Regions from separate parts of the Streptomyces chisholmiae genome, predicted to be linked through region 2. Evidence: riboswitches for the same ligand, from Rfam matches in the RefSeq annotation. Region 2 holds a riboswitch; the other holds the start of a gene.

Region 1 (14,793 bases), on a different contig from region 2:
CTCTACGCGCACCGGGAGCGGCTGGCCCGCAGCGGGACGCTGGTGATCGGTCCGAACCGGTCATTCCTGCGCTACATCGAACAGGTGCTGCCCACGCTGGGCGAGATGGAGGTCAAACAGGCCACCGTGGACGAGCTGGTGGCCCATGTCGAGATCCGTGGCGAGGACACCGCCCGGGCCGCCGCCATCAAGGGTGACGCGCGGATGGCCGAGGTGCTGCGCCGGGCCGTGCGGGCCGGCGTGACGCTGCCGACCGAGCCGGTGATGGTGGTGCGCGGCTCCCGCCGCTGGCGCATCCCGGTCCACGAACTCACCGAGATCGTCGAGGAGTTGCTCGGCCGGGACATCCGCTACGGGGCGGCAGGCGAGGCGCTGCCGCAGCGCATCGCGCACGCCGTGCTGGTCCGGATGGAACAGGGCGGCGAGGCGCCGGACGACCGGGTGCAGAACGCGGTGGCCCGCCACCCGGCGGTCAAGGCCGCGGTGAAGGCGATCTGGCCGGCGGTCAACCCGGCCAAGCTGGTGCTGCGGCTGCTCTCCGACCCGGAGTTCCTCGCCGCGTGCGCCGATGGCGTCCTCAGCCCCGAGGAACAGCGCGAGATCCTCCTGCCCAAGCCGCCCCGCAGCCCCCGCACGGCCCGCTGGTCCCGGGCCGACGCGGTGCTGATCGACGAGACCAACGACCTGGTCAACCGCACCGGCTCGCTGGGCCACGTGGTGCTGGACGAGGCGCAGGACCTCTCCCCCATGCAGTACCGGGCGGTCGGCCGCCGGTGCAGCACCGGCTCGGCGACCGTGCTCGGCGACATCGCCCAGGGCACCACCCCGTGGGCCACCGGCAGTTGGGCCGAGGCGCTGACCCACCTGGGCAAGTCGGCCGCCCACGTGGAGGAGCTGACCCAGGGCTTCCGGGTGCCGCGCGAGGTGATCGCCTACGCCTCCCGGCTGCTGCCCGCCATCGCGCCCGAGCTGCGGGAGGCCACCTCGATCCGGGAGGCGCCCGGATCGCTCACCGTGCGCCGGGTCGAGGCGGAGCAGCTGACCGCCGGCACCCTGGACGCCTGCCGGGCGGCGCTGGCCCACGAGGGCTCGACCGGCCTGATCGCCGCCGACGCCCGGGTGCCCGAGCTGCGCGCGGCGCTGGCGGCGGCCGGCCTGCCGCACGTCGAGCCGGGCCAGGAGACCAGCCGCGACGTCCGGTTGACCCTGGTCCCGGCCTCGCTGGCCAAGGGTCTTGAGTACGACCACGTGGTGCTCGACGAGCCGGCCGCGGTGGTGGCCGGCGAGCCCGACCACCGCACCGGCCTGCGCCGCCTCTACGTCGCCCTCACCCGAGCGGTCTCCGGCCTCACCGTGCTGCACGCCGAGCCGCTGCCCGACGAGCTGGCCTAGGCCGGGGGGCGGGCACGCACCGGTCCCGCACGGCGACCCGCGAGCGCGTCCCGCCGCCGCGTCAACCGCGCGCGGCGGGCGCCGAGTTCGGCGAACCCCGGGTCGGCCATCGCGGCCGGCGGGGGCCGCGGCCAGCCGCCGGGGCGCGGCGCCGGCCACGTCCGGCGCGCGGGCCAGGGCCCGCACGTCGGCCCCGGCGTGCCCGGCGGGGTCAGGCCCGGGCCGGGCGCCCGGCGGCAGAATGGCGGCATGGTCACCCCCGAGAACCCCTCGCCCGAGCCTCCCGGACTCGCCGACCGGTACGCCGCGCTGCCCGACGGCGGCGGCCGGGCGGTCGGCGGCCGGCTGCTGACCCGCTGGCGGGAGCCGCAGCGCAGGTACCACACCGAGGACCACCTGCGGTTCCTGCTCGCCCGGCTGGACGAGCTGGCCGGCGCGGCGGCCGACCCGGTGGCGGTCGAGCTGGCCGGCTGGTACCACGACGCGGTCTACGACCCGCGCGGCGCGGACAACGAGGAACGCAGCGCGGAACTGGCCGAGACGGAGCTGCCGGTGTCGGGGCGCCGCGCCGAGGTGGCCCGGCTGGTCCGGCTCACCGCCGGCCACCGGCCGGCCGCCGGCGACACCAACGGCGCGGTGCTCTGCGACGCCGACCTGGCGGTGCTGGCCGGCGCCCCGGAGGAGTACGCGGCGTACACGGCGGCGGTCCGGCAGGAGTACGGCCACCTGCCCGAGCCCGCCTTCGCCACCGGCCGAAGCGAGATTCTGCGCCAGCTCCTGGCCCGCCCGACGCTGTTCCACACCGCCTACGGCAGCGACCACTGGGAACCAACGGCCCGCCACAACCTGGCCACCGAGCTGGCCCTCCTCACCGGCTGAACCACCGACCACGGCGGCGGCCGCCCAACGCCCCCGGCCCCCGGCCGACTGCCCCGACTCCCGGGCCGGGGCCGGCCGACCGCCGGGGGCCGGTCCGCTGACCGCCGGAGGGGGCAGCGGTCAACGGTCGGCGGGGGCGTCGGCGGGCCGGTGGGTCGGGCGGCCGGTGGCGACGAGGCGGGGTGGGCGGGAGTCCCGGGCCTGGAGCCAGGCGCCGGCCAGCGCGCCGAGCAGCAACAGCGCGCCGAGCCAGGCCGTCCAGACGTAGCCGAGGCCGCCGTCGATCACCAGGCCGCCCGCCCAGGGCCCGACCGTGTTGCCGGTGTTGAACGCGGCCGTGGCGGTGGCGCCGGCCAGCGTCGGTGCCGCCGTGGCGACGTTGAAGATGCGGGCGTTCAGGCCCGGCCCGCAGAGGAAGGCGGCCAGCCCGAGCAGCCCGGCGAGGGCGACCGCGGCCACCGGCTGGTGGGCCAGCAGGGCGAGCAGCGCCAGCACCACGCTGGCCGTCAGCAGCCCGGCGTAGAGGGTGCCGAAGAGGTGCGCGTCGGCCAGCCGGCCGCCGATCGCGGTGCCGATCAGCGCGCCGACGCCGTAGAGCACCAGCACCCCGGGGACCCAGCTCTCACTGAGGCCGGTGACCTCGGTGAGCAGCGGCGCCAGGTAGGAGAAGAAACAGAAGGTGCCGGCGGCGAAGAGCGCGGTGGTGACCACGGCCAGCCACACCCGGCGGTCCCGGTAGATGACCAGCTCGGCCCGGAGCGGCACCCGGTCGGCGGCGCTCGGCGGCTCGGTGCGCGGCACGAAGAGCAGCACACCGACCAGGCCGACGGCGGTCAGCAGCGCCACCGCCCAGAACGCGGCCCGCCAGCCGAGGTGCTGGCCGAGCAGCGCGCCGCCGGGCACCCCGGCGATGTTGGCCACGCTCAGCCCGCCGAGCAGCACCGCCATGGCCCGGGCCCGGGCGCCCACCGGCACCAGGGAGATGGCCACCGCGGCGCCCACCGCCCAGAACCCGGCGCAGGCCAGGGCGCTCACCACCCGGGAGGCGAAGAGCAGCCCGTAGCCGGGCGCCAGCGCGCCCACCAGGTGGCTGACCCCGAAGACGGAGAGCAGCACCACCAGGGTCAGGCGGCGCGGCAGCCGTTGGGTGGCGGCGGCCAGGACGGGCGCGCCGACCACCATGCCGATGGCGAAGGCCGAGATCAGCAGCCCGGCGGTGGGTATGGAGACGTCCAGGTCGTCGGCCACCTCCGGGAGCAGCCCGGAGAGCATGAACTCGCTGGTGCCCAGGGCGAAGATGGCGCCGCCGATGACCAGCACGGCGGTCGGCAGCCGGTAGCGGGTCTCTGGCGTGCGCTCGGGCTCGGTACTCGGGGTAGACACTCGCCCTCCAACGTCGGTCGCTCCCCGTGGCATTCCCCGGCGCGATCGGTCGGCAAGCGGATAGCGCGCCGTGACGGGCCACTACCGGTCAGCCCCGACCATCCGGCGACCACTCGGCGCCACCCAGCGACCGTTCCCGACCGCCGCCCCATCCCCGCTCGCCCGCCGGCCGAGGCCAGCGACCATTCCCGACCGCCGAACCCGTCCCCGCTCGCCCCGCCGGCCGAGCCGGCGACCGGTCGCGAACCGACCCGACCCGACCCGCCGGCCGAAGCGGCGACGGGTCAAGCCCGGCCGAGCCGGCGACCGGCCGGACCGGCCGGACCGGTCAGACCGCCCCGCGGTACCGCTTGCGGCGGCGCAGCCCGGCGCCGTGCAGCAGCCGCACCAGGCGGCGGCTGTCCACCGGCACCGCGCCGCGCGCGACCGCCTCCGCGTACCGCTCCGCCGGCAGGTCGTAGTGGTCCCGGTCGAAGCCGCGCGCGGGGACGCCCAACCGGGCGGCGAACGCGTGCAGTTCCGCATACGACCGGTCGCTGACCAGGTGCGACCACATCCGACCGTGCCCGGGCCAGTCCGGCGGGTCGATGTAGACCGTCACGGGCGGGCCTCGCCCAGCCGGCCGACCGGCGCCAGCGGCTCGCCGGAGATCGGGCAGACCCAGTGCGGGTCCTCGCCCAGCTCCGGCTCGACCAGCAGCGCGTGCGGGTCGGCGCCGACGCAGCGCGGGCAGAGCGGCCAGCGGCCGCGGGTCTCCAGCAGCGCGTCCTGCATGTCCTGGGCGAGCAGCCCGGGCACGAAGGCGGCGCCCGCCGGCCACTGCGCCGCCCACCAGCGCCGGTGCGCGACCGCCTCCTCCAGCTGGGAGACCTCCGCCGGGCCGGCCACGCCGTCCGCCGTCAGATCGGCCAGCACCGCCGCCCGCCCCCGGTGCAGGGCCTCTTCCGTGGCCGGCTCATCCATGCTGACCATTGGACCAGAGATCGACGGCTTTCCCGAACTCCAGGCCCGCCGGGGCTCGGGGGCTTGACGCCACCCGTTGTCGAAAATACGTTTCACCTGTGAGGCACGCGATGAAGGAAAATTTCGCCCGACGACCCGGCCGCCCCCGCGCCGTCGCCGTCGCCCCCAGACCCGCGCCGCCCGAGCCCGGCGCGCTGGCCGCCAAGGTCCGCACCATGGCGCCGTCCATGACCCGGTCCATGCAGCGGGTCGCCGAGACCGTCGCCGGCGACCCGGCCGGCTGCGCCGCCCTCACCGTCACCGCGCTCGCCGAGCGCACCGGCACCAGCGAGGCCACCGTGGTGCGCACCGCCCGGCTGCTGGGCTACCCGGGCTACCGGGACCTGCGGCTGGCGCTGGCCGGGCTGGCCGCCCAGCAGGCGTCCGGCGCCGCGCCGGCGGTCACCGCCGACATATCGGTGGACGACCCGCTGAGCGAGGTGGTCGCCAAGCTCGCGCAGGACGAGCGGCAGACCCTCAGCGACACCGCCGGCGCCCTGGACGTCGCCCAACTGGAGGCGTCGGTAGCCGCGTTGGCCGAGGCCCGACGGATCGACGTGTACGGCGTCGGGGCCTCGTCGCTGGTCGCCCAGGACCTGGCGCAGAAGCTGCTCAGGATCGGCCTGATCGCGCACGCCCACACCGACCCGCACCTGGCCGTCACCAACGCGGTGCAGCTGCGCGGCGGGGACGTGGCGGTGGCCATCACGCACTCCGGCCGCACGGTCGACGTCATCGAGCCGCTCCAGGTCGCCTTCGACCACGGGGCGACGACGGTGGCGATCACCGGCCGGCCGGACGGCGAGGTGGCCAAGTACGCCGATCACGTGCTGACCACCTCGACCGCCAGGGAGAGCGAGCTGCGGCCGGCCGCCATGTCCAGCAGGACCAGCCAACTGCTGGTCATCGACTGTTTGTTCATCGGCGTCGCGCAGCGCACCTACGAGTCGGCCGCGCCGGCCCTGCACGCCAGCTACGAGGCGCTCGCCCACCGGCACACGCCCCGCGAACGCTGACCCACGCCCGGCGCGCGCCCCCCGTACCACCACCCGCACCCGACCCCCACCGCACGGAGAGTCGCCCGCGCATGTCCACGGACTTCGACACCCTCACCACCGAGGCGCACCGCCCCGAGCTGGCCGAGATCGACCAGCGCCCCACCCTCGACATCGCCCGCACCATGAACGCCGGGGACGCGCTGGTCCCGGCCGCGGTGGCCGAACAGCTGCCCGCGATCGCCGCCGCGATCGACGCCGCGGCCGACCGGATGGCCCGCGGCGGCCGGCTGCTCTACCTGGGCGCCGGGACCGCCGGGCGGCTCGGCGTGCTGGACGCGAGCGAGTGCCCGCCGACCTTCAACACCACGCCGGACGAGGTGGTCGGGCTGATCGCCGGCGGCCCCACGGCGCTGGTCTCGGCGGTCGAGGGCGCCGAGGACAGCCGGGAGCTGGCGGCGGCCGACCTGACGGAGATCGGCCTGACCGCCGACGACGTGGTGGTCGGGATCTCCGCCTCGGGGCGCACGCCCTACGCGGTCGGCGCCGTCGAACACGCCGCCGAGCTGGGCGCGTTGACCATCGGGGTGGCCTGCAACGCGAACTCCCCGCTGGCCTCGGCCGCCGACCACGGGATCGAGGTGGTGGTCGGCCCCGAGCTGATCGCCGGCTCCACCCGGCTGAAGGCGGGCACCGCGCAGAAGCTGGTACTCAACATGATCTCCACCATCAGCATGATCCGGCTGGGCAAGACCTACGGGAACCTGATGGTGGACGTGCGGGCCTCCAACGAGAAGCTGCGCGCCCGCTCGCGCCGGATCGTGACGCTGGCCACCGAGGCGCCGGCCGCGGCCGTCGAGGAGGCGCTCGACGCCACCGGCGGCGAGGTCAAGAACGCCATCCTGGTGCTGCTCGGCGAGGTGGACGCGGAGACCGCGGCCCGGCTGCTGGCGGAGTGCCAGGGCCGGTTGCGGGCCGCACTGCGGCGGGCGCTGGACGCGCCGGCCGACTGACCACGGACGGGCGGGCGGTGGACTGGCGGGCGGTGGACTGAGCGGAACGCCCGGTGGCGAGCCGGCGGGGCGGCTGCTTTACTCGATCATCGCTTTGTCATGGTCACGCAATCCAGGAGGTTCGATGAGGCTCCGCTCCCTCGCCCGCGTCGTGGCGACCGCCGCCCTCGCCGCGACACTCGCCCTGTTCACCGCGCCCGCCGGCCAGGCCACCCCGGCCACCGAGCCGGCGTCGAGCGAGGTCGGCGCCTACGCGAGCGGCACCATCAACGTGTTCCCGCCGATCCAGGGCGCGTCCACCTGGGACCGCTTCGGACAGACCCCGCCCGCCACGCACCACCGCGTGTTCTACAACTGGGGCTATCTGAACGACTGGTCGGTCGACATCTACCGGAACCCCGGCGCCACCGTGGTCTCCCCGTTCGGCACCACGACCTCGGCCGGCCACCCCGTCTCCGTCACCGTGGTGACGGTCCGGGCGGGCTGCGCCACCGGGAACCTGGCCGACGGCGGCTATCTCATCGGCCTGGAGGCGCGGGACACCACCACCGGCGAGGTGATCGGCCGGGCCGACGTGATGCACGTCGCCAACAAGCCCGCCAACATCGCGGTCGGGGCCACCGTCGGCCCCTGGACCAAGCTCGGCGAGACCGGCAGGTTCCGCTACTCCAGCTGCTACCAGGTCAACGGTGACGCCGGCGCCCACATCCACCTGGAGGTCATCAACCGCACCCGGTACTCCTGCTACCTCAACCGCTCCGCCGGCACCGAGCTGAACGACCTCACCGTCATCGGCCGCGTCGGCACCCAGAACAGCGGGCCGCAGCAGGCCTGCTGACCCGGACGACCGACGACCGGGACGGCCGGGACGACCGGCCACGCCGGACACGCCACGAGGGCGGCGCCCCCAGCCGGGAGCACCGCCCTCGTGTGACGCCCTGAGGTGTCGGCAGGACTCAGAAGTCCATGCCGCCGCCCATGCCGGCGGCAGCGGCGTCGGCACCCGCGCCACCCTTCTCCGGCTTGTCGGCGATGACGGCCTCGGTGGTCAGGAAGAGCGCCGCGATGGAGGCGGCGTTCTGCAGCGCGGAACGCGTGACCTTGGTCGGGTCCGGGATACCGGCCGCCAGCAGGTCGACGTACTCGCCGGTGGCGGCGTTCAGGCCCCAACCCGGAGTCAGGTTGCGGACCTTCTCCACCACGACGCCGCCCTCAAGGCCGGCGTTGACGGCGATCTGCTTGAGCGGGGCCTCCAGGGCCAGGCGGACGGCCGCGGCACCGGTGGCCTCGTCGCCCTCCAGCTCCAGCTTGTCCAGCGCCGAGGCGGCCTGCAGCAGGGCCACGCCACCGCCGGCGACGATGCCCTCCTCGACGGCGGCCTTCGCGTTGCGCACCGCGTCCTCGATGCGGTGCTTGCGCTCCTTCAGCTCGACCTCGGTCGCCGCGCCGGCCTTGATGACGGCCACGCCGCCGGCCAGCTTGGCGAGGCGCTCCTGGAGCTTCTCGCGGTCGTAGTCCGAGTCGGAGTTCTCGATCTCGGCGCGGATCTGGTTGACCCGACCCTGCACCTGGTCGCTGTCACCGGCACCGTCGACGATGGTGGTCTCGTCCTTGGTGATGACCACCTTGCGGGCGCGGCCCAGCAGGTCGAGGGTGGCGTTCTCCAGCTTGAGACCGACCTCCTCGGAGATGACCTGGCCACCGGTGAGGATGGCGATGTCACCGAGCATGGCCTTGCGGCGGTCGCCGAAGCCGGGGGCCTTGACGGCGACCGACTTGAAGGTGCCCCGGATCTTGTTGACGACCAGGGTGGACAGCGCCTCGCCCTCGACGTCCTCCGCGATGATCAGCAGCGGCTTGCCCGACTGCATGACCTTCTCCAGCAGCGGAAGGAGGTCCTTCACGTTGCTGATCTTGGAGTTGACGATCAGGATGTAGGGGTCTTCCAGCTCCGCCTCCATCCGCTCCATGTCGGTGGCGAAGTAGGCCGAGATGTAGCCCTTGTCGAAGCGCATGCCCTCGGTGAGCTCAAGCTCGAGCCCGAAGGTCTGCGACTCCTCGACGGTGATGACGCCTTCCTTGCCGACCTTGTCCATGGCCTCGGCGATCAGCTCACCGATCTGGGTGTCGCCGGCGGAGATGGAGGCGGTCGAGGCGATCTGCTCCTTGGTCTCGACCTCCTTGGCCTGGCTCAGCAGGGCCTGGGAGACGTTCTCCACGGCGGCCTCGATGCCCCGCTTGAGCGCCATCGGGTTGGCCCCGGCGGCCACGTTGCGCAGGCCCTCCCGGACCAGCGCCTGGGCCAGCACGGTCGCGGTGGTGGTGCCGTCGCCAGCGACGTCGTCCGTCTTCTTGGCGACTTCCTTGACCAGCTCGGCGCCGATCTTCTCGTAGGAGTCCTCCAGCTCGATCTCCTTGGCGATGGAAACACCATCGTTGGTGATCGTCGGGGCGCCCCACTTCTTCTCCAGGACGACGTTGCGGCCCTTGGGGCCCAGCGTGACCTTGACGGCGTCGGCGAGCTGGTTCATCCCGCGCTCAAGGCCGCGCCGCGCCTCCTCGTCGAACGCGATGATCTTGGCCATGTGAAGGGGTCCTCCCAGGACAGGGGTGGATTGCTCCGGACCGCGCTGGCGCCCGCGACGGACGGCTCCTGAGCGGTGGTTCCTTACCCCACCCACCCGAAGAACCTCACCGACCCGGTCCTTGCTGTCACTCTCACCCGTAGAGTGCTAACGCCATGATTAGCACTCTCACCCGGAGAGTGCAAGCGCCGAAGGCGCTGCACGACCCTGGGGGCACCTCCCGGACGGAGTCTGGGGGAGCAAGCGCCGAAGGCGCTGCACGACCCTGGGGGCACCTCCCGGACGGAGTCCGGGGGAGCAAGCGCCGAAGGCGCTGCCCGCCCCCGGGGGGCTCCCGACCGGGGGCGGACATGGCCGGGGCCCGCACCCTGGTGGGTGCGGGCCCGGCGACAAGGCCGCGATTGCGGTCGGCGTTTCAGGCGGTCACTCGGACCATGTCGGCCTGAGGCCCCTTCTGCCCCTGAGAGACCTCGAACTCGACCCGCTGCCCCTCTTCCAGAGTGCGGTAGCCGTCCATCTGGATAGCGCTGTAGTGGACGAAGACATCCGCACCACCGTCTACCGCGATGAAGCCGTAGCCCTTCTCCGCGTTGAACCACTTGACGGTGCCCTGAGCCATTCCCTACTCCCCATATTGCCGGCCTTTTCACGAGCCCACACCTCGCGGACCCGGGTCAGACCTCGGGCCCCACTCCCGGGCGGTGTGGGAGCGGACGCCGGAACGTTCGACCGCCGCTGAATGTATCTGGACGGACGCCCAGTGCAACAGGTCATTCGACAGGGAATTCTTGTCGCCGCAGAACGGGCAAATACCGCGAAGCCACTGGAAGTTGCACGATCCGCAGCGGGTCTTTCTGGCCAACCCGACAATTGGTGCAACAAATTCTGGCGACATTTATTTGCGCCGCGGTCCCGGGCTTTCCTATGCGCGGAGCGCGAATCCAATCGGGAACGAGGCCACTCTATCGGCAGCGGACAGGCCGCCGCCCCACGACCCGGGGGTCGTGGGGCGGGCACCGGAGGCCGTCGGGCCGCAGGTCAGCGGGCGCCGCCGGCGACCGCCGGGATGATCGAGACGCCCGCCCCGTCCGGGGTGGCGGTGGCGAGCCCGTCGGCGAACCGGACGTCGTCGTCGTTCACGTAGACGTTCACGAAGCGCCGCAGCTTGCCGTCCTCGTCCAGGACGCGGCCGGCGATCCCCTGGTGGTTCCGGTCAAGGTCGGCGAGCACCTCGCTGAGCGTGCCGCCCTCGGCGGTCACCTCGGACCGGCCGTCGGTGTAGGTGCGGAGGATGGTGGGGATGCGGACGGTGACACTCATGCCAGGCCAGCCTCTCGGAAGGAGTCCAGGTTCGGGCGGATGGTCGCGGACGGGCCGGTCGTGCCGGCCACCGCGTCCAGGGTCTTGAGGCCGTCGCCGGTGTTCAGCACGACGGTGGTCGCCGCCGGGTCGAGCACCCCGGCGGCCAGCAGCTTGCGGGTGACGCCGAGGGTGACGCCGCCGGCCGTCTCGGCGAAGATGCCCTCCGTCCTGGCCAGCAGCTTGATGGCGGTCACCACCTCCTCGTCGGTCACGTCCTCGACGGCGCCCCCGGTGCGGCGGGCGATGTCCAGCACGTAGGGGCCGTCGGCCGGGTTGCCGATGGCCAGCGACTTGGCGATGGTGTTCGGCTTCACCGGGCGGACCACGTCGTGGCCGTCCTTGAAGGCCCGGGAGACCGGGGAGCAGCCCTCGGCCTGGGCGCCGAAGATCTTGTAGGGGCGGTCGGCGACCAGTCCGAGCTGGATCAGCTCCTTCAACCCCTTGTCGATCTTGGTCAGTTGCGAACCCGAGGCGATCGGAATCACCAACTGGTCCGGCAGTTCCCAGCCAAGTTGTTCGCAGATCTCGTAGGCGAGCGTCTTGGAGCCCTCGGCGTAGTACGGCCGGAGGTTGACGTTGACGAACCCCCAGCCCTCGCCGATCGGGTCGCCGATCAGCTCGCTGCAGAAGCGGTTGACGTCGTCGTAGGTGCCCTCGATGGCCACCAGCTCGCCGCCGTAGACGGCGGCCATCACGACCTTGCCCTGCTCCAGGTCGTGCGGGATGAAGACACAGGAGCGCAGCCCCGCACGGGCCGCCGCGGCGCCCACGGCGCCGGCCAGGTTCCCGGTGGAGGAGCACGAGAGGGTGGTGAACCCGAAGGCGCGCGCCGCCTCGAGCGCGTTCGCCACCACCCGGTCCTTGAACGAGTGGGTCGGGTTGCCCGAGTCGTCCTTCACGTACAGGCCGCCGGTGACGCCCAGTTCGGCGGCGAGCCGGTCGGCGCGCACCAGCGGGGTGCAGCCCGGGTTGAGGTTCGGGTGTTCGGCCACGTCGGCCGGCACCGGCAGCAGCGGAGCGTAGCGCCAGATGTTGTTCGGGCCGGACTCGATCCGGCGGCGCAGCTCCTCGGGGTCGCCGCCGGGCAGGTCGTAGGCGACCTCCAGCGGCCCGAAACAGGAGGCACAGGCGAAGATCGGGCCGAGCGGGAAGCGTTCCCCGCACTCCCGGCAGGCGAGCGCGGCGGCCGGACCGAGATCGACGGTGGCGGCGGAGTCAGCGGAGTCAGCGGAGTCAGCCTGGTCGGCCGAGGTGAGCACGGACATGGGTACGAGGCCCCTCTCCTCATCTTCCCCGTGGCGGCTCTCGCCACGGGACGGAATTGGCACCTGTCCCGCCGGAGTGCCTCGCGTCCTCACGAGATCCGGTGGAAGGGTTGCCGGGGCTTCAACGGGCCGTTCCCTCTGCCCCTCTGGATGAGCGGTATGTGGTTGTCAACGCGGTCCCGATATGCGGAGGACACCTGCGCTGTTCGAGACTGTAACGGACAGCCCGCACAATGGCTCGGGCCGTCCGCTCCGCGAGACGACCCGAGGAGGTGGCCAGAAAACCCGCTCATAACGGGTTGGGTCACCCCAGAAAGGGGCAGACGCGGCCATACGGATGAAAGTGTGGCCGAATCGAACAGGAGCGACATTCGTGCTGGAAGAGGCAGAGAAGTGGCTGAGCCGCCGGTCCTGGGGCGTCACTGACCGCTCGATGCAGCAACTACTGACCGCCAAGCGGGCAGCGGGCGCGGCCGGCAGCATCAGCGTGGTCCTCCCCGCGCTCAACGAGGAGGCCACGGTGGGCGCCATCGTGGAAGCGCTGCGACGCGACCTGATGGAGGACGTCCCACTGATCGACGAGCTGCTCGTGGTGGACTCCGGGTCCACCGACCGCACCTCCGAGGTGGCCGCGGGAGCCGGTGCGAAGGTCGTGCACCGGGACGAGATCCTGCCCAGGGTGCCGTCCCTGCCCGGCAAGGGCGAGGTGCTCTGGCGGTCGCTGCTGGCGACCACCGGCGAGATCATCTGTTTCGTGGACGCCGACCTGCGGGAGTTCGACTCGCGCTTCGTCTCGGGCACCGTGGGCCCCCTGCTCACCGAGCCGGGCGTCCAGCTGGTCAAGGCCATGTACGACCGGCCGCTCGGCGACCAGCCGTCCGGCGCCCGGCAGGGCGGGCGGGTCACCGAGCTGGTCGCCCGGCCCCTGCTGAACCTGCACTGGCCGCAGCTGGCCGGCGTGGTCCAGCCGCTGGGCGGCGAGTACGCGGCCCGCAGGTCGCTGCTGGAGCGGCTGCCGTTCCCGGTCGGTTACGGAGTGGAGCTGGGCCTGCTGATCGACACGCTCAACGTGGCGGGCCTGGACGCGGTCGGCCAGGTCGACGTGGGCGAGCGCAAGCACCGGCACCAGGACGGGCAGGCGCTCGGCCGGATGTCGGCCGCGATCATGCGGGCCGCGCAGTGCCGGCTGCCGGGCACCATGCTGCCCACCCGGCTCGGCCTGACCCAGTTCCAGCGGACCGAGGACGGCGGCTTCGTCCCCGAGACGCACCCGATCCTGGCGGACGAGCGACCACCGATGTCCACCATCCCGGAGTACGCGGCCCGCCAGGCCGCCTGAGCCCCCGGGGCAGTCCGGCCCCCGGCGGGCCGGGCCGCCGGCTGTGACGTGGCCCACGTTCCGTTTCCCACCCGTCACAGCTGGCTAGCCTCCGGGCCCGAGGTGCGGGCGGGGTACCCCAAGGAGATCCGATGACCGCCGAGCGTCCCCAGCCGGCCGGCCAGGTGCTGGTCGCTTCCAACCGTGGCCCGGTGAGCTACACCCGCGCCGGCGCCGACGGCGCGCTGACCGCCAGGCGTGGCGGCGGCGGGCTGGTCTCCGGGCTGAGCGCGCTCGGTCCGGACGCCGGCACCTGGGTCTGCGCCGCGCTCAGCGACGACGACCGGGCCGCGGCCGCGGCGCACGGCGGCCGGCTGCCGGCCGCCGACACGGGCGGCCAGTCGGTACGGATGCTGGACATCTCCCCGGAGACTTTCGACGCGGCCTACAACGGGGTGGCCAACTCCGTGCTGTGGTTCGTCCACCACCTGCTGTACCAGACCCCGCTGGAGCCGGTCTTCGACGAACGCTTCGAGGCCAGGTGGGCCAGGTACCGGGCCTACAACCGGGCGTTCGCCGACGCGCTCGCCGAGGAGGCGGCCGAGGGCGCGGTGGTGCTGGTGCAGGACTACCACCTGTCGCTGGTCCCCGGGCTGCTCGCCAAGCGCCGCCCCGACCTGCGGATCGGACACTTCTCGCACACCCCGTGGGCGCCGCCGGACCTGTTCCGGGTGCTGCCCGACGAGATGGCGCGGGAGCTGCTGCTGGGCATCCTCGGCGCGGACCGCGCCGCGTTCCTCACCGCGCGCTGGGCGCGGGCCTTCACGGAGTGCTGCGCGGCGCTGCTGGGCGCCGAGGTCACGGCGCCGGGCCCGGCCGGCGACGGGTCGGTCACCCACCAGGGCCGCACCACCCGGATCGGCGTGCACGGCCTGGGCGCCGACGCGGAGTTCCTGCGGGAGCGGGCGTCCCGGGCGGACGTGGCGGAGCGGGCGGCCGAGCTGCGGGAGCGGGTCGGCCCCGGGCGGGCCACGATCGTGCGGGTGGACCGCACCGAGCTGTCCAAGAACATCGTGCGCGGCCTGCTGGCCTTCCGCCGGCTGCTGGTCGACCGGCCGGAGTGGCACGGCCGGGTCACCCATCTCGCCTTCGCCTACCCCTCGCGGCAGGACCTGGCGATCTACCGGGAGTACACGGCCGAGGTCTCCCGGGTCGCCGAGGCGATCAACACGGAGTTCGGCCGGGCCGACTGGACGCCGGTGGTGCTGCACGTGAAGGACGACTTCGCGCGCTCCCTGGCCGCGTACCGGATGGCCGACGTGGCGCTGGTCAACCCGATCAGGGACGGGATGAACCTGGTCGCCAAGGAGATCCCGGTGGTCTCCGAGCGGGGCGCCGCGCTGGTGCTCTCCCGGGAGGCGGGCGCGGCCGAGGAGTTGGGCGCCGACGCGCTGCTGGTGAACCCGTACGACATCGCGGGCACGGCGGAGGCCCTGCACCAGGCACTGACCCTGGACGGCCCGAGCCGCACCGCCCGCGCGGAGCGCCTCACGGCGCGGGCCACCGCGCTCCCACCGACCGCCTGGTTCCTGGCCCAGC
Region 2 (14,793 bases):
TTCGGGGCGGCGGCGTGCACGGAGTTGTGGCGGTGTCTCGGGTGCCGGGAGCCGTTCGAGCGGGTCAGGGAGGTCTGATGCAGATGCGGACGACGGTCGGGGTGGCGCCGAGGGCGCGCCGCCTCGGGGTGTTCCACCGGCTGCGGGTCGCCGGCGTGGAGCGGCTGTGCGCGGACGCGGTGGCGGTGACCTTCGCCGTGCCGGCCCGCCTGGCCGGCGAGTTCGCGTTCCGGCCCGGGCAGTCGCTGACGCTGCGGCGTTGGGTGGACGGGCGGGAGGAGCGGCGCTCGTACTCGATCTGCGCGCCGCTGGGCGCCGCCCCCCGGATCGGGGTGCGGCTGGTGCCGGGCGGTCTGGTCTCGCCGTGGCTGGTGCGGGAGGTGGCGCCGGGCGACGCGCTGGAGGTGGCGCCGCCGGCCGGCGGGTTCACCCCCGAGCTGGGGGTGCCGGGGCACCATGTGCTGGTGGCCGCCGGGTCGGGGGTGACGCCGATGGTGTCGATCGCCGCCTCGGTGCTGGCCGGCCACCCGGCGGCGCGGGTCACCCTGCTGTACGGGAACCGGGCCAGCGACTCGGTGATGTTCGCCGACGAACTGGCCGATTTGAAGGACGCGCACCCCACCCGGTTCCAGCTGGTGCACGTGCTGTCCCGGGAGCCGCGCGAGGTGGACGTGCTGTCCGGGCGGCTGGACGGGCAGCGGCTGGCGACGCTGCTGGCCGCGCTGCTGGACCCGCGGGTGGCGCACCACTGGTGGCTGTGCGGGCCGGCGCCGATGGTGGCGGAGGCGCGCCGGGTGCTGCTGGGGCTCGGGGTGGCGCCGGAGCGGGTGCGGCGGGAGCTGTTCTTCGACGCTGACGCCGGGCCGGCGCCGGCCGCCCGGGAGGCGCCGGCGGCGGTGGCGGGGCCGGCCAGCCGGCTGACGGTGGTGCTGGACGGCCGGGCCTCCACGGTGGATCTGCCCCGGGGCGAGCGGGTGCTGGACGGGGCGCGGCGGGCCCGGCCGGAGGCGCCGTTCGCCTGCCGGGGCGGGGTGTGCGGCACCTGCCGGGCGCGGGTGACGGAGGGCCGGGCGGTGATGCGGCGGAACTTCGCGCTGGAGCCGGCGGAGGTGGCGGCCGGCTACGTGCTGACCTGCCAGGCGGAGCCGGACGGGGAGCGGCTGACGGTGGACTACGACGGCTGACCGAGGGCGGCCGGCCGGGGCGGGCGTTCGCCGCCGGGGCGTGGAATCATGGGTGACCAGGCAGTTCCGGGAGCGAAAGGGAAACCCACATGTTCGGAGCCCTCAAGAACCTCAAGGGGAAGGTCGCGGAGATCGCCGGGACGCACGGCGACAAGATCGCCGGTGGGGTGGAGAAGGTCGGCGACTTCGTCGACAACAAGACCAAGGGCAAGCACAGCGACAAGATCGACTCGGCCGTCGACAAGACGCAGGGCCTGGTCGAGAAGCTGGGCGACGACAAGAAGAAGTGACCCCGACGCCGGCCGGCGGCCCGCACGAGGTGCGGCGCCGCCGGCCGGTGCGGTCGCGCCGGGCCGGCCTCTCTCCGCTGGCGGCGCGGGGCGGCGCCGCCGGCGGTCGGGGGTTCGGCCGCCGGCGGTCGGGGGCTTCCGCGGGGGGCACGGGAGCGCACCGGGGTTGCGGCGCGCGGGGGGCGGCAAGCCAGCGGAGTGAGGCGACCTCACGCCTGGCTGGAGGCTTCCGTGCGCACGATCGACGAGTCCGATGTCCCACCCCTGTTGCGGCTGGCCAGCGGCGGCCAGTTCGCCAAGGCCCTGGCCGTGGCCGCCCGGCTGGGTCTGGCCGACCTGACCGGCGACTCCCCCGTCCCGGTGGCCGAGCTGGCCCGGGCCACCGGCACCCGGCCCGACGTGCTGGGCGAACTGCTGCGGACGCTGGCGTTCGTCGGGGTCTTCGAGCCGGGCCCGGCCGACCACTTCCGGCTGGCGGCGGCCTTCGCCCCGCTCCGCGCCGACCACCCGCACTCGCTGCGCAACTTCTGCGTCCTGCAAGCCGGGCTCTACACGGACGCGTTCAACGGGCTCCAGGCGACGGTCGCCACCGGCTCCTCCGGCTTCCGGGAGGTCTTCGGCACCGAGCTGTACCCGTATCTGGCGGCGCACCCGGGGACCGAGGGGCTCTTCGACGCGGCGATGGCCGAGCTGTGCCGGCCGACCGCGGCGGCGCTGGCCGCCGGCTACGACTTCCGTGGCGTGCGGGACGTGGTGGATGTCGGCGGCGGGGACGGCACGCTGCTGGCCGCGCTGCTGGCGGCCCAGCCCGCGCTGCGCGGGGTGTGCGTGGACCGGCCGTCGGTGTGCCGGCGCGCGGCCGGCGCGCACCACCCGGCCGCCGACCGGCTGACCTTCCGTCCGGCGGACATCTTCGACGAGCTGCCGGTCACCGGCGACCGGTTCCTGCTGAAGAACGTGCTGCACGACTGGTCGGCGGCGAGCCAGTCCCGGTTGCTGGCGAGCGTCCGGGCCGCGCTGGTCCGCACCGCGGGCGCCAGACTGCTGGTCCTGGAGCCGCTCTTCGACCAGGAACACGGCCCGGCGCACGCGCTGGCCCAGCGGGTGGTCTGCGCGGACGGCGCCCGGCCGTTCCTGGCCGACGAGCTGCGGGGGGTGCTGGCGGGCGCCGGCCTCCCGGTCCTGGACAGTCGCCAACTGGCCTGCGGCCACCACCTCTTCGAGTGCGCGCCGAGCGACTGACGGGCGCGGCCGGCTCGGTGAACCGGAGAGGTGCCGCCGGCAGATCTGCCACGATCAGCGGATGGGTGCGTTGGACGCGGTGGCGGGCAGGGTCGCGGGCGGGGCCACCGTGACGTTCCGGCCCAGTGGCTCCTCGATGGTCCCGCTGATCCTCGGTCGGCAGCAGGTGGTCGTCGCGCCGGTCGACCCGACGCGGCTGACGGTCGGGGACATCGTGCTCGACCGGGTCGCCGGGACGGTCTACCTCCACCTGGTGTCGTCACTCGACCCGCCCGGGAAGCGGGTGCGGATCAGCGACAACCGGGGGCGCGTCAACGGCTGGACCAGCCACGACCGGATCTTCGGCAGCTGCCTCGCGGTCGACGGCGTCCCCCGGCCGGGCGCCGCCGTCCGCGCCGGGCTCGGCCAGGGATGGTGGTGCACCGGCACCGGGCCGGCTTCGACCTCCGCGGGCCGGTCGAGGGCGAACCCGGCGGGCCGCCCGGTCGGTGACCCCGAGCGGGCCCGGGCCCGGGAGTGGGGCCGCTACTCCGAGCCGGTGCGCAACTCGTCCAGGGTCAGGGCCTGGTCCAGGAAGCGCAGGTTCTCCCGGGCCGCGGTGTAGAGCAGTCCGGCGATCGGCAGTCCCGAGTCCAGTTCGCGGCCCGGCGTCAGCTCGCAGAGCGCGGCGCGGGTGTCCGCGATCAGCGTCAGGTGCGTCGACCACAGCTCCGCCGCCGACTCGCCCGGGAAGTCGGGCAGCCGCTCGGCGACGGCGACGGCGGCGGCCGTCGCCACGCAGTGCCGGTCCAGCTCCGCCAGGCCGGCGTCGTCATCCGGGCGCAGGCCGCGGAACTCCCCGAGATCGACGGCGAGTTCGCTGCTCAGCCGGGTCAGGACCGTGCGGCCGCCGGCGTCCACGAAGGCCGCCACGGCCTCGGGACCGGACAGCGGCCCGGCCTCGGGCAGCACGTACGGCGGGGGCGGGTCCAACCCGCCGGGCGACGCGGGACCGAAGGCCCGGCCCACCGGGTCGACGACCAGCAGCGCCCCGACCAGCAGGACGATCACGCCCAGCCGCCGGCCGGTGGTGGCGGTCGGTGGGCCGGCGTCATCGGACCGCTCCACCGGCGCCAACCGCTCGGGGTGCTTCTCGGGCAGCACGGCGGAGCCGGTGGCCACCATCGGTGGCACGACCAGGTAGAACAGCGCCCGCCACGCCCCGGTGAAGGCGATGGGATCGAGCCGCGTGAGGAGCAGGTGCGCCGTGGTGAGCGCCGCCACCAGGTAGAGCACGACGGCCCCGCAGCCGCCACCCCCGTACCAGACCGGGCCCGTCGACAGGATCCCCGCCCGCTCCTCCCACGGCGGGTGCGGGCGCCCCAGCTCGCGCAGCGCCCGGGCCACGGCGGCCCGCCGGGAGTCGGGCCGGGGCTGGGCGTCGGCCCGCTCCGCCCAGACCCGCGGCTCGGCGCCGAGCGCGACCGCGTCCAGGTCGGCCACCAGCTCCCGCTGGCGCAGCGTCGCCGACCGCACCAGCGCCACCCCGGCGGCCAGCGCCACCCCGATGAGCGTGTCCCCCACCCCGGGGGCGGCCTCCGGCCAGAAGTCCCGTTCCGCGCCCAGCAGTTCGCTCTCCAGCAGCAGCCAGCCCTGCACGGCGACGAACGGCACCAGGACCAGGGCGGCGAAGAACCGCCAGAACAGGAAGGTGAACCAGGCCAGCCCGACGTCGCGGTTCCGCACGTGGGCCAGCTCGTGCGTGACCACCGCGTCGAACACCTCGGGCCGTTTCGAACGGAGCTTGACCAGGCCGGCGTTGAGGCAGACCACGGACCGGCCCGGGCGGCCGAAGGCCACCGCGCTGGCGGCGGAGGCGGACGGATTGATCACGAACTCCGGGACCCGGTGCCTGGGCAGCCCGCTCCGCTCGACCAACTCGGCGAGCCGGGCGGGCAGTTCGACGGGCCCCCGGCGCGGCACGGCGAACGGCGGAAGGCCGCTCGGCGGCCACGTCCCGAGCAGGTCGGGGACGGGGGTGGGCGCCGCGGGTGACACGGCCGGCAGCCGGCCGCCGCGGGTGCGCCAGGCCGGCAGCGCCCAGCCGGTCAGCACGGCGGCCAGGACGACCACGGCGGTGGCCACCAGCCCACACCACAGCGCGAGGGACACCTCGTCGGCGGTGCAGGCGACGTACTCGGCGCTGCCGGTCAGCCGCAGCCAGACCGTCGCCGGGTCGTCGTCCAGCGCGACGTCCCCGGCCCGCGCGCAGCGGGGGAAGGCGGCGTCCGCCCGCAGCGCCAGCACGGTCGGCGTCACCAGGGCGACGCAGGCCAGCACGAGCAGCACGATCAGCAGGACGAAGCGCCGCGTCGTGCCGCGCCCCACCATCCACCGGACGTTCCTGGCCACCCGGACTCCCGCTAGTCGTCGCAGGCGCGGGCGAGGTGGGAGACGACCGCGTCGGCCAGCGCCTCGGCCTCGGGCTCGGGCATCTTGGCGGCTTCGGCCCGGGCCAGGACGGTGGCGTGCACCTGCTTCAACTGCGCCGCGGACAGGACCGGAACGGTGGGCCGCGCGGCCCCGTCCGGCTCCGGTTCGGGCTCCGTCGCGCGCTTCCGGCGGCGGAGCCGGCCGGCCAGGCCGCGCAGCCGGGCGGTGATCCCGTCCGCGGCCGCGTCCACGCCGCGGTCGACCACGCCGACCGCCACTCCGGTGACGGCCAGCCAGACCACCGGGGTCACCAGGGCCACGGCTTCGGCCGCCGCCCCGAACCCGACCTGGTCGGTGGAGCGGGAGCGGCGCCGCATCAGCCGGGTGATCTGGGCGTCGCTCAGCCCCGCCACGCTGTCGAGCAACTCCAGCTCGTCCGGCGCGTACGCTTCCACGAAGTCCCGCACCACCGCCCGCACCGTCATCTCCATGGCCCCCGATCCTAGGGCGGCGACACCCCTCCTTGTCCGGGTTTCACCGGAACCACGGGGCGGAAGCGGAGGTCAGCGGGTGCGGCCGAAGAGGGCCATGGCGTGGTCGAGTTGGGTCCTGGCCCAGTCGTAGGTCGCGGTGCCCTCGTGCTCCCGGTAGACCGTCTCGACCACCAGGACGAGCACCAGGTAGAGGCAGTACAGCCGGCGGCGGGTCTGTTCGGTGGGGGTCAGCGGGGGGTGGCCGTAGCCGCGCATGAAGGCGTCGTGGGGCCCGAAGGCGGGCAGCTGGGTGCCGCCGAAGAGCCGTTCCATCAGCGGGTCGCCGAAGAAGGCGCGCTCGTGGTCGATGACGCAGACGATCCGCCCGTCGCGGACCAGGACGTTGGGATCCCACAGGTCCCACTCGACCAGGCGGGGCTCGGTCACCTCGTCGAGGCTGTCGGCGTGCTCGGCCAGCACGGCCCGGATGGTGTCGTGGTCCCAGCCGAGCGCGACGGCGCGGCGTTCGCCGTCGGCGAGGATGTGCTCCACCATGCCGGTGAAGACCCGCCGCCAGCTGGCGTCGCCCGGCCCGGCGAGCGGGCCGAAGGCGGCGCCGCGGACGGCGTTGATCTCCCGGTTGCGGGCGCCGAGTTGCGCCAGGTAGGCGTCGTGCTCGGCGGTGGAGAGCCGGTCGCGGAGCACGCCGAGGTTCTCGCCGTGGACGTACGGCATACAGAAGTAGCTGGCATCGCACAGCTCGCGGCTGTGGTCGGCGAAGTGCGCCGCGGCGACCGGCACGTCGGTGTGGGCGCGGATCAGCTCCAGCGCGCGCAGTTCGGTGCCCATGGCGTCCCGCTCGTGGGTCATGACGTCCACGTGGGGCGGCGGGGCGATCTTGAGGACGACCTCGGCGCCGTCCCGCAGCCGGACGCGGTAGGCGACGTTGAACCAGCCGAAGGTCAGCTCGGTCGCCCACCCGTCGCCGACCGGGACCCGCTCCGGGCCGTAGGCGCGCTCGATCATGGCGCGCAGCGCGGCGGGCGACTGGCGGTTCTTGGAGACGCTTTCCATGTGTTTCCTCTCGCCGGGTCGCGGTGATCCCTACCCGGGGCCGCCGGGGCCGGGTACCGCCCGGCGGGTGGTTGTGACAGAATCCCGGCAAGGTCACGAGTGACAGCGAGAAGGGCCCCGGCCCGCTGTCCGGCAACCCTCCGTCGCGGCGGGGTGCCCCGGGTGATGACCGGGCCGTGGACAGCAGGGTTCACGGCAAGTGCGGCCTCCCAGGAGATCCTCGTGCAGCAGCGAATGCGCTAGGAGCCGTCCGGCTCCCCCGGTTCGGCTCCCCTCCCCCAGCTCGCTCCCGTCCTCCGTCACGGCGTGGGTCCGTTCCGCCGTGGCTGTTTCCTGCCGATCTCGTTCGGAGACATCGTCATGTCCGTCCGCGCTGAAGCCACTCCCGCCCACACCCATCACACCGACCCCACCGGTTCCGAAACCGCGACCGACCCGCGCGCCGTGCTGAGCGCCGGGGTGACCGTGCCGCTCGCCGACGGGCGGGTGGTCGGCTACGCGGCACTCGACTACGCGGCCAGCGCGCCGGTGCTGAGCCGGGTCTGGGACGAGGTCGCCCGGTACGCGCCGAGCTATGGCAGCGTGCACCGGGGGGCCGGTCAACTCTCCCGGCTGTCCACCGAGTTGTTCGAGCGCAGCCGGGCGACGGTGGCCGGGTTCCTCGGGCTGCGGCCGACCGACCGGCTGCTGTTCACCCGGTCCACCACCGACTCGTTGAACCTGCTGGCCGCCGCGCTGCCGGCCGGCACCCGGGTGCTGGTCTTCGAGACCGAGCACCACGCGGCGCTGCTGCCGTGGGCGCACCACGGGCACCGGGTCGACTACCTGGCGACGCCGGACGACCCGGCGGCGGCGGTGCGGGCGGTCGAGGAGGCGCTGGCGGACGGGCCCGTGGGGCCGACGCTGCTCTGTGTCACGGGCGCCTCGAACGTGACCGGCGAGCTGTGGCCGGTGCGGGAGTTGGCGGCGGCGGCGCACCGGCACGGGGCGCGGATCGTGCTGGACGCGGCGCAGTTGGTGCCGCACCGGCCGGTGGACGTGCGGGCCTGGGACGTGGACTGGGTGGCGTTCTCCGGGCACAAGCTGTACGCGCCGTTCGGCGCGGGGGTGTTGGCCGGGCGGGCGGACTGGCTGGACGCGGCGCCGCCGTATCTGGCGGGCGGCGGGGCGACCCGGGTGGTGTCCCGGGAGGCGGGCGCGGCGGTGCGGGTGGTGTGGGCGGACGGCGAGACGCGGCACGAGGCCGGCTCGCCGAACGTGATCGGGGCGCTGGCGGTGGCGGCGGCCTGCCGGGCGTTGACCGAGGGCGAGGGGTACCGGGCGCTGGTGGCGCACGAGCGGGCGTTGCTGGGGCGGCTGCGGGCGGGGTTGGCGGAGCTGCCACGGGTGCGGGAGCTGTCGTTGTTCGGGCCGGCGGCGGAGCGGGTGGCGGTGGTCTCGTTCACCGTGGCCGGCTGGGACAGCGCGGAGTTCGCGCGGGCGTTGGCCGACCGGTACGGGATCGGGGTGCGGTCCGGGATGTTCTGCGCCCAGCCCTTGGTGCGGCGGCTGCTGGGGGCGGACGGGCCGGCCGACGACTGCGGTGGGCCGTTGCAGGCGGTGCGGGTGAGCTTCGGGGCGGGGACGCCGGCCGAGCACGTGGAGCGGCTGCTGGCGGCGGTCGCCGAGTTGACCGGCGGGCGGGCCGGCTGAGGCCGGGCCCGCCCGCGGTGCCCGCCGGGCCATGGCCCCTCACCGGGCCCGGGAGGCGTCTGGGGGTCCCGGCTACGGGAGGTCGGGCAGGTGGACGCCGGCCGGGTCGGTGGCTTCCAGGGCCAGCCAGCCCTCCCGGCGCGGGCCGCGGGTGTGGATCAACAGGCGGTCGCCGGCGTCGAGTTCGCCCTGGTGGAGGGCGGCGCGCAGGGCCAGCCAGCTGTCGCAGGGGGCGCGTCCCGGCAGGTAGCGGGCGGGGGGGCCGGGGTCCGGTGGCTCGGCGGGGGGTGGGCCCTCGCCGCAGCCGAGGACGGTGAGCGGTCCTGGGCCGCGTACCAGGCGCAGGCCGATGGCGGTGAACCAGGCCATGCCGAGGCGGGCGTCGGCGAACAGCGGCTCGTCGCAGACCAGCGCGGTGGCGCGGGCGTCCTCGTCGAGCACCCAGCGCAGCAGGTCGAAGGGGAGCACGCCGCCGAGTTCGTCGAGGTGGGTGAGGCCGAGGTCGTCGCCGGTCCAGTCGAAGGCGTGCACCAGGCCGGCCAGGGCGGCCACCTTGGCGTCCCGGAGCGGTCCCGAGCGGACCAGGAACAGCGGCTCGTCGTCGGCCGGTTGGCCGAGCGCGGCGAGGGCGAGGGTGCTGACGTCGGGGCCGCCGGCCTCGGCGGCGTCGTCGGGGGTGACCACCAGCAGGTGGTCCAGGGGGATGCCGCTGGCGGCGGCGACCCGGCGGGCGCGGGGCAGCAGGGTGTCGGGGAAGTCCCGCAGCGGCTGGTAGTCGGTGTGTGGGAGGGCCGCGACGGACAGGGCGTGCACGCTCAGGTCAGCCATCGGCGTCTCCGTTCCGGTGGCCGCGGGCGATGTGCAGGCGCTGGATGGTGCCGGTGCCCTCCATGAACTCGAAGGCGCGCACGTCGCGGGTCCACTTCTCCAGCAGGGGGTGTTCGAGGAGGGCGGCGGGGCCGAGGGCGGCGCCGGCCCAGCGGGCGAGGTCGGTGGCCAGCCGGGTGGCGCCCAGCTTGGCGAGGTGGGCGGGGTGGCCGCGGTCGGGGTCGGCGTCGACGCGGGCGGCGGCCTGGTAGACGAGTTGGCGGGCGGCCTCGGCGCGGGCCTGGGCCAGCGGCAGTTCGGGGGCCGTCTTGCGGTGGTCGGCGACGTACCCGGTCATGGCGAGGGCGGTGCCGACGGCGGCGGCGGCGACCCGGACCCGCATCCGGTGGAAGGTGCGGGTGGCGGCCCAGATGCCGCGGCGGGTGACCGGCAGCTGCTGGCCGAGGAGGTCGGCGGCGGCGATCGGCACGCCGTCGAAGCGCAGTTCGCTGAGGTGGGCGCCGCGCAGGCCGACCATCTGGAGCGGCTCGGCGTGCCAGCCGGGCAGCGGGAGTTCGACGAGGGCGGCGCGGATGGCGAGCGGGGAGGGGCCGGTGCGGGCGAAGACGACGCCGACGGCGGCCCTGGCGCCCTGGCCGATGTAGCGCTTGGCGCCGTGCAGCAGCCAGCCGCCGGCGCCGTCGGGGGTGAGGCGGGTGGTCATGGCGGTGGCGTCGCTGCCGGCGGCCTCCTCGGACATGGCGAAGCAGGACCAGCCGCGGCCGTCGGCGAGCCGGGCGTGGAAGCGGGCCTTCTGGTCCGCGTCGCCGAGGAGTTCGACGAGGACGCCGGCCAGTCCCGGGGAGGGGCAGGCCAGCAGGGTGCCGACGTCGCCGTGGGCCAGCTCCACCATGCCGACGACGTTCTCCAGGCAGGCGGTGGGGGTGGGCAGGGGGCGGTCGGGGTCCTGGGGGGTGCCGGGGGTCTCGGCCCGCCGGATCAGGGCGTAGGTGGGCGAGTCGAGGTGGTCGGCCATGGCGTCCGGGTCGGCGTCGATGGCCAGGGCGCGGGCCCGCAGGTCGGCGGCGGCCTCGCGGGCGGTGTCCCGGATGGCGCGCAGCCGCGGGTCGCTGTCGATCATCGGGCTCCCTCGGTGGTCTCCAGGTCGTCGGCGACCACCTCGACGATGGCCACCTGGGTGTAGGCGCCCTGGCCGATGGCGACCAGGGCGCAGCGGTCGCCGGGCCGCAACCGGCCGGTGCGGTCGGCGTGTTCGAGTGCCATCAGGGCGTCGCCGCCGAAGTTGTGGCCGCGTTCGGCGATCAGGTCCAGGCAGATCCGGTCGGTGGGGATGCCGGTGTGGGCGCTGAAGGTGCGCCAGAACATGCGGTTGGACAGGTGCGGCATCACCCAGTCGAGGCGTTCGGGGGTGAGGCCGGCGGCCGCGACGGCCCGCCGCACGGTGTCGGTGGTGAGCTCGGCGCAGACCCGGCTGAACCGGGCTACCTCGTCGGGGGTCATCCGCATGTTGCGGTGGAAGCGGGCGTCCCGGGCGCCGGCGCCGGCCAGGTAGCGGTAGCGGTAGCCGGCCAGGCCGGCGGGTCCGCTGCGTTGCACGACGACGCCGACGGCGGTGTCGCCGCTGACGGTGGTGCCGGGGATGTAGCGGGCGGCGTCGTTGACGCTGCCCTGGTCGCCGCCGAGGACGAGGACCCGGTCGTCGGGGCGGGCGTCGGGGCGCCGCAGGTAGCGGCGGGCGAGGTCGACGCAGCGCAGCACGGAGGCGCAGTTGACGTGGCTGACGCCGTAGAGGGGGCTGGCGGGCAGGCCGAGGCGGTGCCGCAGCCGGTCGGGGAAGTCGTCGCCGAGGTCGCCCTCGGCCATCAGCAGGGTGTGGCCGTAGAGGACGAGGCTGGCGGTGCCGCCGTCGAGGGCGGCGGCGCCGGCCTGGGCCAGGAGTTCCTCCATGCGTTCGTCGGTGGCGAGGGTGGGTGAGGTGCGCAGGCCGTAGACGCGGGCGAACATGCGGCGTTCCAGGGGGCCGCAGCCGGCGCGGGCCAGGATGTCGTCGACGGCCTCGGAGTGGCCGGGGAGCGCGACGGCGACGCGGGAGAGTCCGACGTTCACGAGGCGGCCCGCCGGGTCGGGCGGGGCGGCGCCGGGTGGCCGGCCGCGCGGGGCGGCCGGCCCGGGGGCACCGTGCGTGGTGCCCGACACGGCAGGAGGGCCATCGGCTCAGACCACGGCCTTCCGAAAGCCGTCCTCGACGTAGTCGGTGAGGGAGCCGACGCTCTCGAAGACCTCGGGGCCCAGCTCGTCCGGGTCGATCTCCAGGCCCATGGTGTCCTCCAGGCTCATCAGCAGCTCGATCACGCTGGTCGAGTCGAGTGCCAGGTCCTCGAAGAGTCGCAGCTCGGGGGTGAGCGCGGGGAACTCCTTGTTGAGGACGGCGGACAGCGCGACGCGCAGGTGCTCGACGATCTCGGTTCGGGTCATGAGGTCTTCTCCTCCTGGGTGGTGGTGGCGGGGGGTTGCCGGCGTCCGCCGCGCGGGCCGGCGGCCTCGGCGGCCAGGGCCGGCCGGTCGGTCTTGCGGTTGGCGTTGAGGGGGAAGGCGTCCAGGTGCCGGTAGCCGAGCGGGATCAGCTGCCGGGGCAGCAGGGCGCCGAGTTCCTCCATCAGTTCGGGGGCCGGGCGGGGCCGGCCGAGGTAGTAGGCGAAGAGCTGGCCATCTACGGCGACGACGACGGCGTCGGTGACGCCCGGGAGGCGGCGCAGGGCGGTCTCGACCTCGGCGAGTTCGACCCGGATGCCGTTGATCTTGACCTGGTGGTCGCGGCGGCCGAGGTAGGCGAGTTCGCCGTCGGGCAGTCGGCGGACCAGGTCGCCGGTGCGGTACCAGCGGGCGCCGGCGTGCTCCAGGAAGCGTCCCCGGTCGTCGGCGGGGTCGAGGTAGCCGGGGAACAGCTGGTCGCCGGTGACGCAGAGTTCGCCGGTGGCGTCCGGGGTCTCCGGGACGGGCCGGCCGCCTTCGTCGGCGAGCAGCACGCGCAGGCCGGGGTGCGGGGTGCCGATGGGGACGATGTCGTGGACGCAGGCGTCCGGCGAGGTGGCGGGGTCCCAGCGGTGCACGGTGCAGGAGATGGTCAGCTCGGTGGGTCCGTAGAGGTTCTCCAGCCGGGAGGCGGGCGCGGCGGCCTGCCAGTCGGCGGCGTCGTGGCGCAGCAGTGGTTCGCCGCAGAAGAGGCTGAGGCGGAGACCGCCGAGCGCACCGGGGGTGAGGGCGCGCAGCCGGCGCAGCAGGGAGATGACGCTGGGTGAGGAGAACCAGACGGTGACGCCTTCGCGGGCCAGCCGGTCGGGGAGGGTGAGGAAGGACTGGGCGGGCAGCGAGACCAGGGTGCCGCCGGCGCCCCAGGCGGTGAACAGGTCGAACATGGCCAGGTCGAAGGTGAGGTCGAAGGTCTGGGAGAAGACGTCCTGGGGGGTGAAGCGGTAGCGGTCGTGGACGAACCGCAGGTAGGCGTCGACGTTGCGGTGGCGGACCGGGACGCCCTTGGGGCGGCCGGTGGAGCCGGAGGTGAAGAGGATGTACGCGGTCTCGTCCGGGTGCGGTGAGCGGGGCTGCGCCAGCGGCGGCCCGGTGGGCTGGTCGAGCACCAGGACGTCGGTCAACTCCTCCTTGAGGTCCGGGAGTTGTTCGCTGCCGGCGGGGTCGACGAGGAGCGCGTCCAGACCGGCCGCGCGGATCATGGCCCGGGTCCGCTCGGCGGGGTAGGCCGGGTTGAGGGGCACGGCGGCGGCCCCGGCGTAGCCGGCGGCCAGGATGCCCGCGTAGCCGTCGAGGCCGCGCTCGGTGAGCAGGCCGACCCGGCGGGGCGGCTGGTCGGCGCCGGCGAGCAGCGCGCCGGCCAGGATCAGCGCCCGCTGGTGCAGCTCGCGGTAGCTGACGGCGGTGCGGCCGACGCGCAGGGCGGTGGCGTCGGGGGCCAGCGCCAGGCCGCGCAGGAACCAGCCGTGCAGGTGGCCGGCGCCGCCGGCGGGCGGCCGGGGGGTGGTCGGGGCGTTCATGCGGGTCCTCGGTTCTGCGCGGGTCCTCGGTGCGGTGCGGGTCCTCGGTGTTGCCCGGGGTCTGGGTGCGGTGCGGCCGCCGACCGCGGGGCGGGAGCGGGCCGTGGTGCGGATGCGTGGGCGCGGGTCTGGGCGGCGGCGACGGCGACGACCAGGTCGGCCTGGTGGGTGAGGGTGATCACCAGGTCGTACAGGCCGATCTCGGCGGCGCGTTGGGCGGCGCCGCCGGCCAGCCGGGCGGTCGGGGCGCCCCAGCGGTCGGTGGTGACCTCGATGTCGCGCCAGCGCAGGCCCTGGCCGAAGCCGCGGCCGAGGACCTTGCAGACCGCCTCCTTGGCGCAGAACCGGCCGGCCAGCCGTTCGGCGTGCCGGGGGGCGCCGATCTCGCCGGCCTGGGCCAGTTCGGCCTCGGTGAAGACCAGCCGCCGGTAGCGGCGGTGTTCGGCGACCCGGGTGAAGCGGGGCACCGACAGCAGGTCCACGCCCATCCTCATGCCGGGCTCCCGACGGGTTGGGCGGTGGGGCGGGGGGCGGGCGCGAAGCGCAGGGTGGCCGGGTCGGTGGCGGCCAGGGCCAGCCAGCCCTCCCGGTGTGGCCCACGGGTGTGCATCAGCAGGCGTTCGCCGGTGGCGAGTTGGCCGCCGGCGAGGGCGGCGGCCAGCGCCAGCCAGCTGTCGCAGGGGCCGGTGCCGGTCAGCGGGGTGCCGGGCAGGCCGGCGGGCGGCGGGCCCTCGCCGCTGTCGAGCAGCCGCAGCGGGCCGGGGCCGCGACGCACCCGGAGGGCGACGGCGTGTGCGGGGCGCGGGTGGGCGCGTGCGGTCAGCGTCGGGTCGTCGCAGAGCAGGACAGTGGCGCGGTCCTCGATGGCCCAGTCCAGCAGCCGGGGGGCGAGGAGGCCGCCCAGCTCGTCGAGGTGGGTGAGGCCGAGTTCGGCGCCGGGCCAGTCGAAGTCGTGGACCAGCCGGCCGAGTTCGGCGACCGCGTGGTCGCGGGCCGGGCCGGAGCGGACCAGGAACAGCGGCTCGTCGCCGACCGGCCGGCCCAGGGTCAGGAGCGCGGTCAGGGCGCGGGCGGCGACGTCGGTGGCCGGGTCGACCGGCAGCAGCAGCTGCTCCCCCACCGGCGGGCCGCCGGCGGCGGCGACCAGCCGGGCCAGGTCCAGGGCGGCGGGGTCGGACGTCTCGGCCAGCGGCCGGTAGGCGGTGGCCGGGGTGGCGGCGACGGACAGGGCGTGCACGCTGAGGTCAGTCATCGGCGTGGCCGCTCTGGTGACCGCGGGCGATGTGCAGCCGCTGGATGTTGCTGGTGCCGTCCATGAACTCCAGGGCCCGCACGTCGCGGGTCCACTTCTCCAACAGCGGGTGTTCGACGAGCCCCGCGGGGCCGAGGGCGGCGCCGGCCCAGCGGGCGATGTCGGTGGCCAGCCGGGTGGCGCCCAGCTTGGCGACGCTGGAGAGGTAGCCGCGTTCGGGGGTGACGTCGAGCTGCGCGGCGGCCTGGTAGACGAGTTGGCGGGCGGCCTCGGCGCGGGCCAGCACCAGGGGCAGCC

What was found. A riboswitch is a leader RNA that binds a small molecule or an ion and turns the genes downstream of it on or off. The one in region 2 is predicted to bind S-adenosylmethionine.
Positions count from the first base shown of each region.
Region 1: it holds a riboswitch for S-adenosylmethionine, as region 2 does, so the genes downstream of both, thrC (threonine synthase) here and RM844_RS13905 (aminotransferase class V-fold PLP-dependent enzyme) in region 2, are expected to answer to the same signal.

Region 1 is NZ_JAVREO010000010.1:37,817-52,609, reverse strand. It holds gene RM844_RS17685 (HelD family protein) at 1-1,392, shown strand, start outside; gene RM844_RS17680 (HD domain-containing protein) at 1,642-2,271, shown strand; gene RM844_RS17675 (Cmx/CmrA family chloramphenicol efflux MFS transporter) at 2,392-3,654, opposite strand; gene RM844_RS17670 (DUF4031 domain-containing protein) at 3,983-4,255, opposite strand; gene RM844_RS17665 (hypothetical protein) at 4,252-4,617, opposite strand; gene RM844_RS17660 (MurR/RpiR family transcriptional regulator) at 4,728-5,672, shown strand; gene murQ (N-acetylmuramic acid 6-phosphate etherase) at 5,744-6,664, shown strand; gene RM844_RS17650 (hypothetical protein) at 6,789-7,502, shown strand; gene groL (chaperonin GroEL) at 7,621-9,249, opposite strand; gene RM844_RS17640 (cold-shock protein) at 9,665-9,868, opposite strand; gene RM844_RS17635 (MoaD/ThiS family protein) at 10,288-10,569, opposite strand; gene thrC (threonine synthase) at 10,566-11,876, opposite strand; SAM riboswitch class I at 11,893-12,033, opposite strand; gene RM844_RS17625 (glucosyl-3-phosphoglycerate synthase) at 12,250-13,215, shown strand; gene RM844_RS17620 (alpha,alpha-trehalose-phosphate synthase (UDP-forming)) at 13,347-14,793, shown strand, end outside.
Region 2 is NZ_JAVREO010000007.1:191,597-206,389, reverse strand. It holds gene paaD (1,2-phenylacetyl-CoA epoxidase subunit PaaD) at 1-78, shown strand, start outside; gene paaE (1,2-phenylacetyl-CoA epoxidase subunit PaaE) at 78-1,184, shown strand; gene RM844_RS13935 (antitoxin) at 1,274-1,474, shown strand; gene RM844_RS13930 (methyltransferase) at 1,706-2,716, shown strand; gene RM844_RS13925 (hypothetical protein) at 2,778-3,320, shown strand; gene RM844_RS13920 (M48 family metalloprotease) at 3,242-5,107, opposite strand; gene RM844_RS13915 (hypothetical protein) at 5,119-5,619, opposite strand; gene RM844_RS13910 (phosphotransferase family protein) at 5,692-6,675, opposite strand; SAM riboswitch class IV at 6,767-6,883, shown strand; gene RM844_RS13905 (aminotransferase class V-fold PLP-dependent enzyme) at 7,036-8,367, shown strand; gene RM844_RS13900 (hypothetical protein) at 8,440-9,195, opposite strand; gene RM844_RS13895 (acyl-CoA dehydrogenase family protein) at 9,188-10,315, opposite strand; gene RM844_RS13890 (3-oxoacyl-[acyl-carrier-protein] synthase III C-terminal domain-containing protein) at 10,312-11,391, opposite strand; gene RM844_RS13885 (acyl carrier protein) at 11,410-11,670, opposite strand; gene RM844_RS13880 (amino acid adenylation domain-containing protein) at 11,667-13,244, opposite strand; gene RM844_RS13875 (holo-ACP synthase) at 13,241-13,738, opposite strand; gene RM844_RS13870 (hypothetical protein) at 13,735-14,496, opposite strand; gene RM844_RS13865 (acyl-CoA dehydrogenase family protein) at 14,489-14,793, opposite strand, start outside.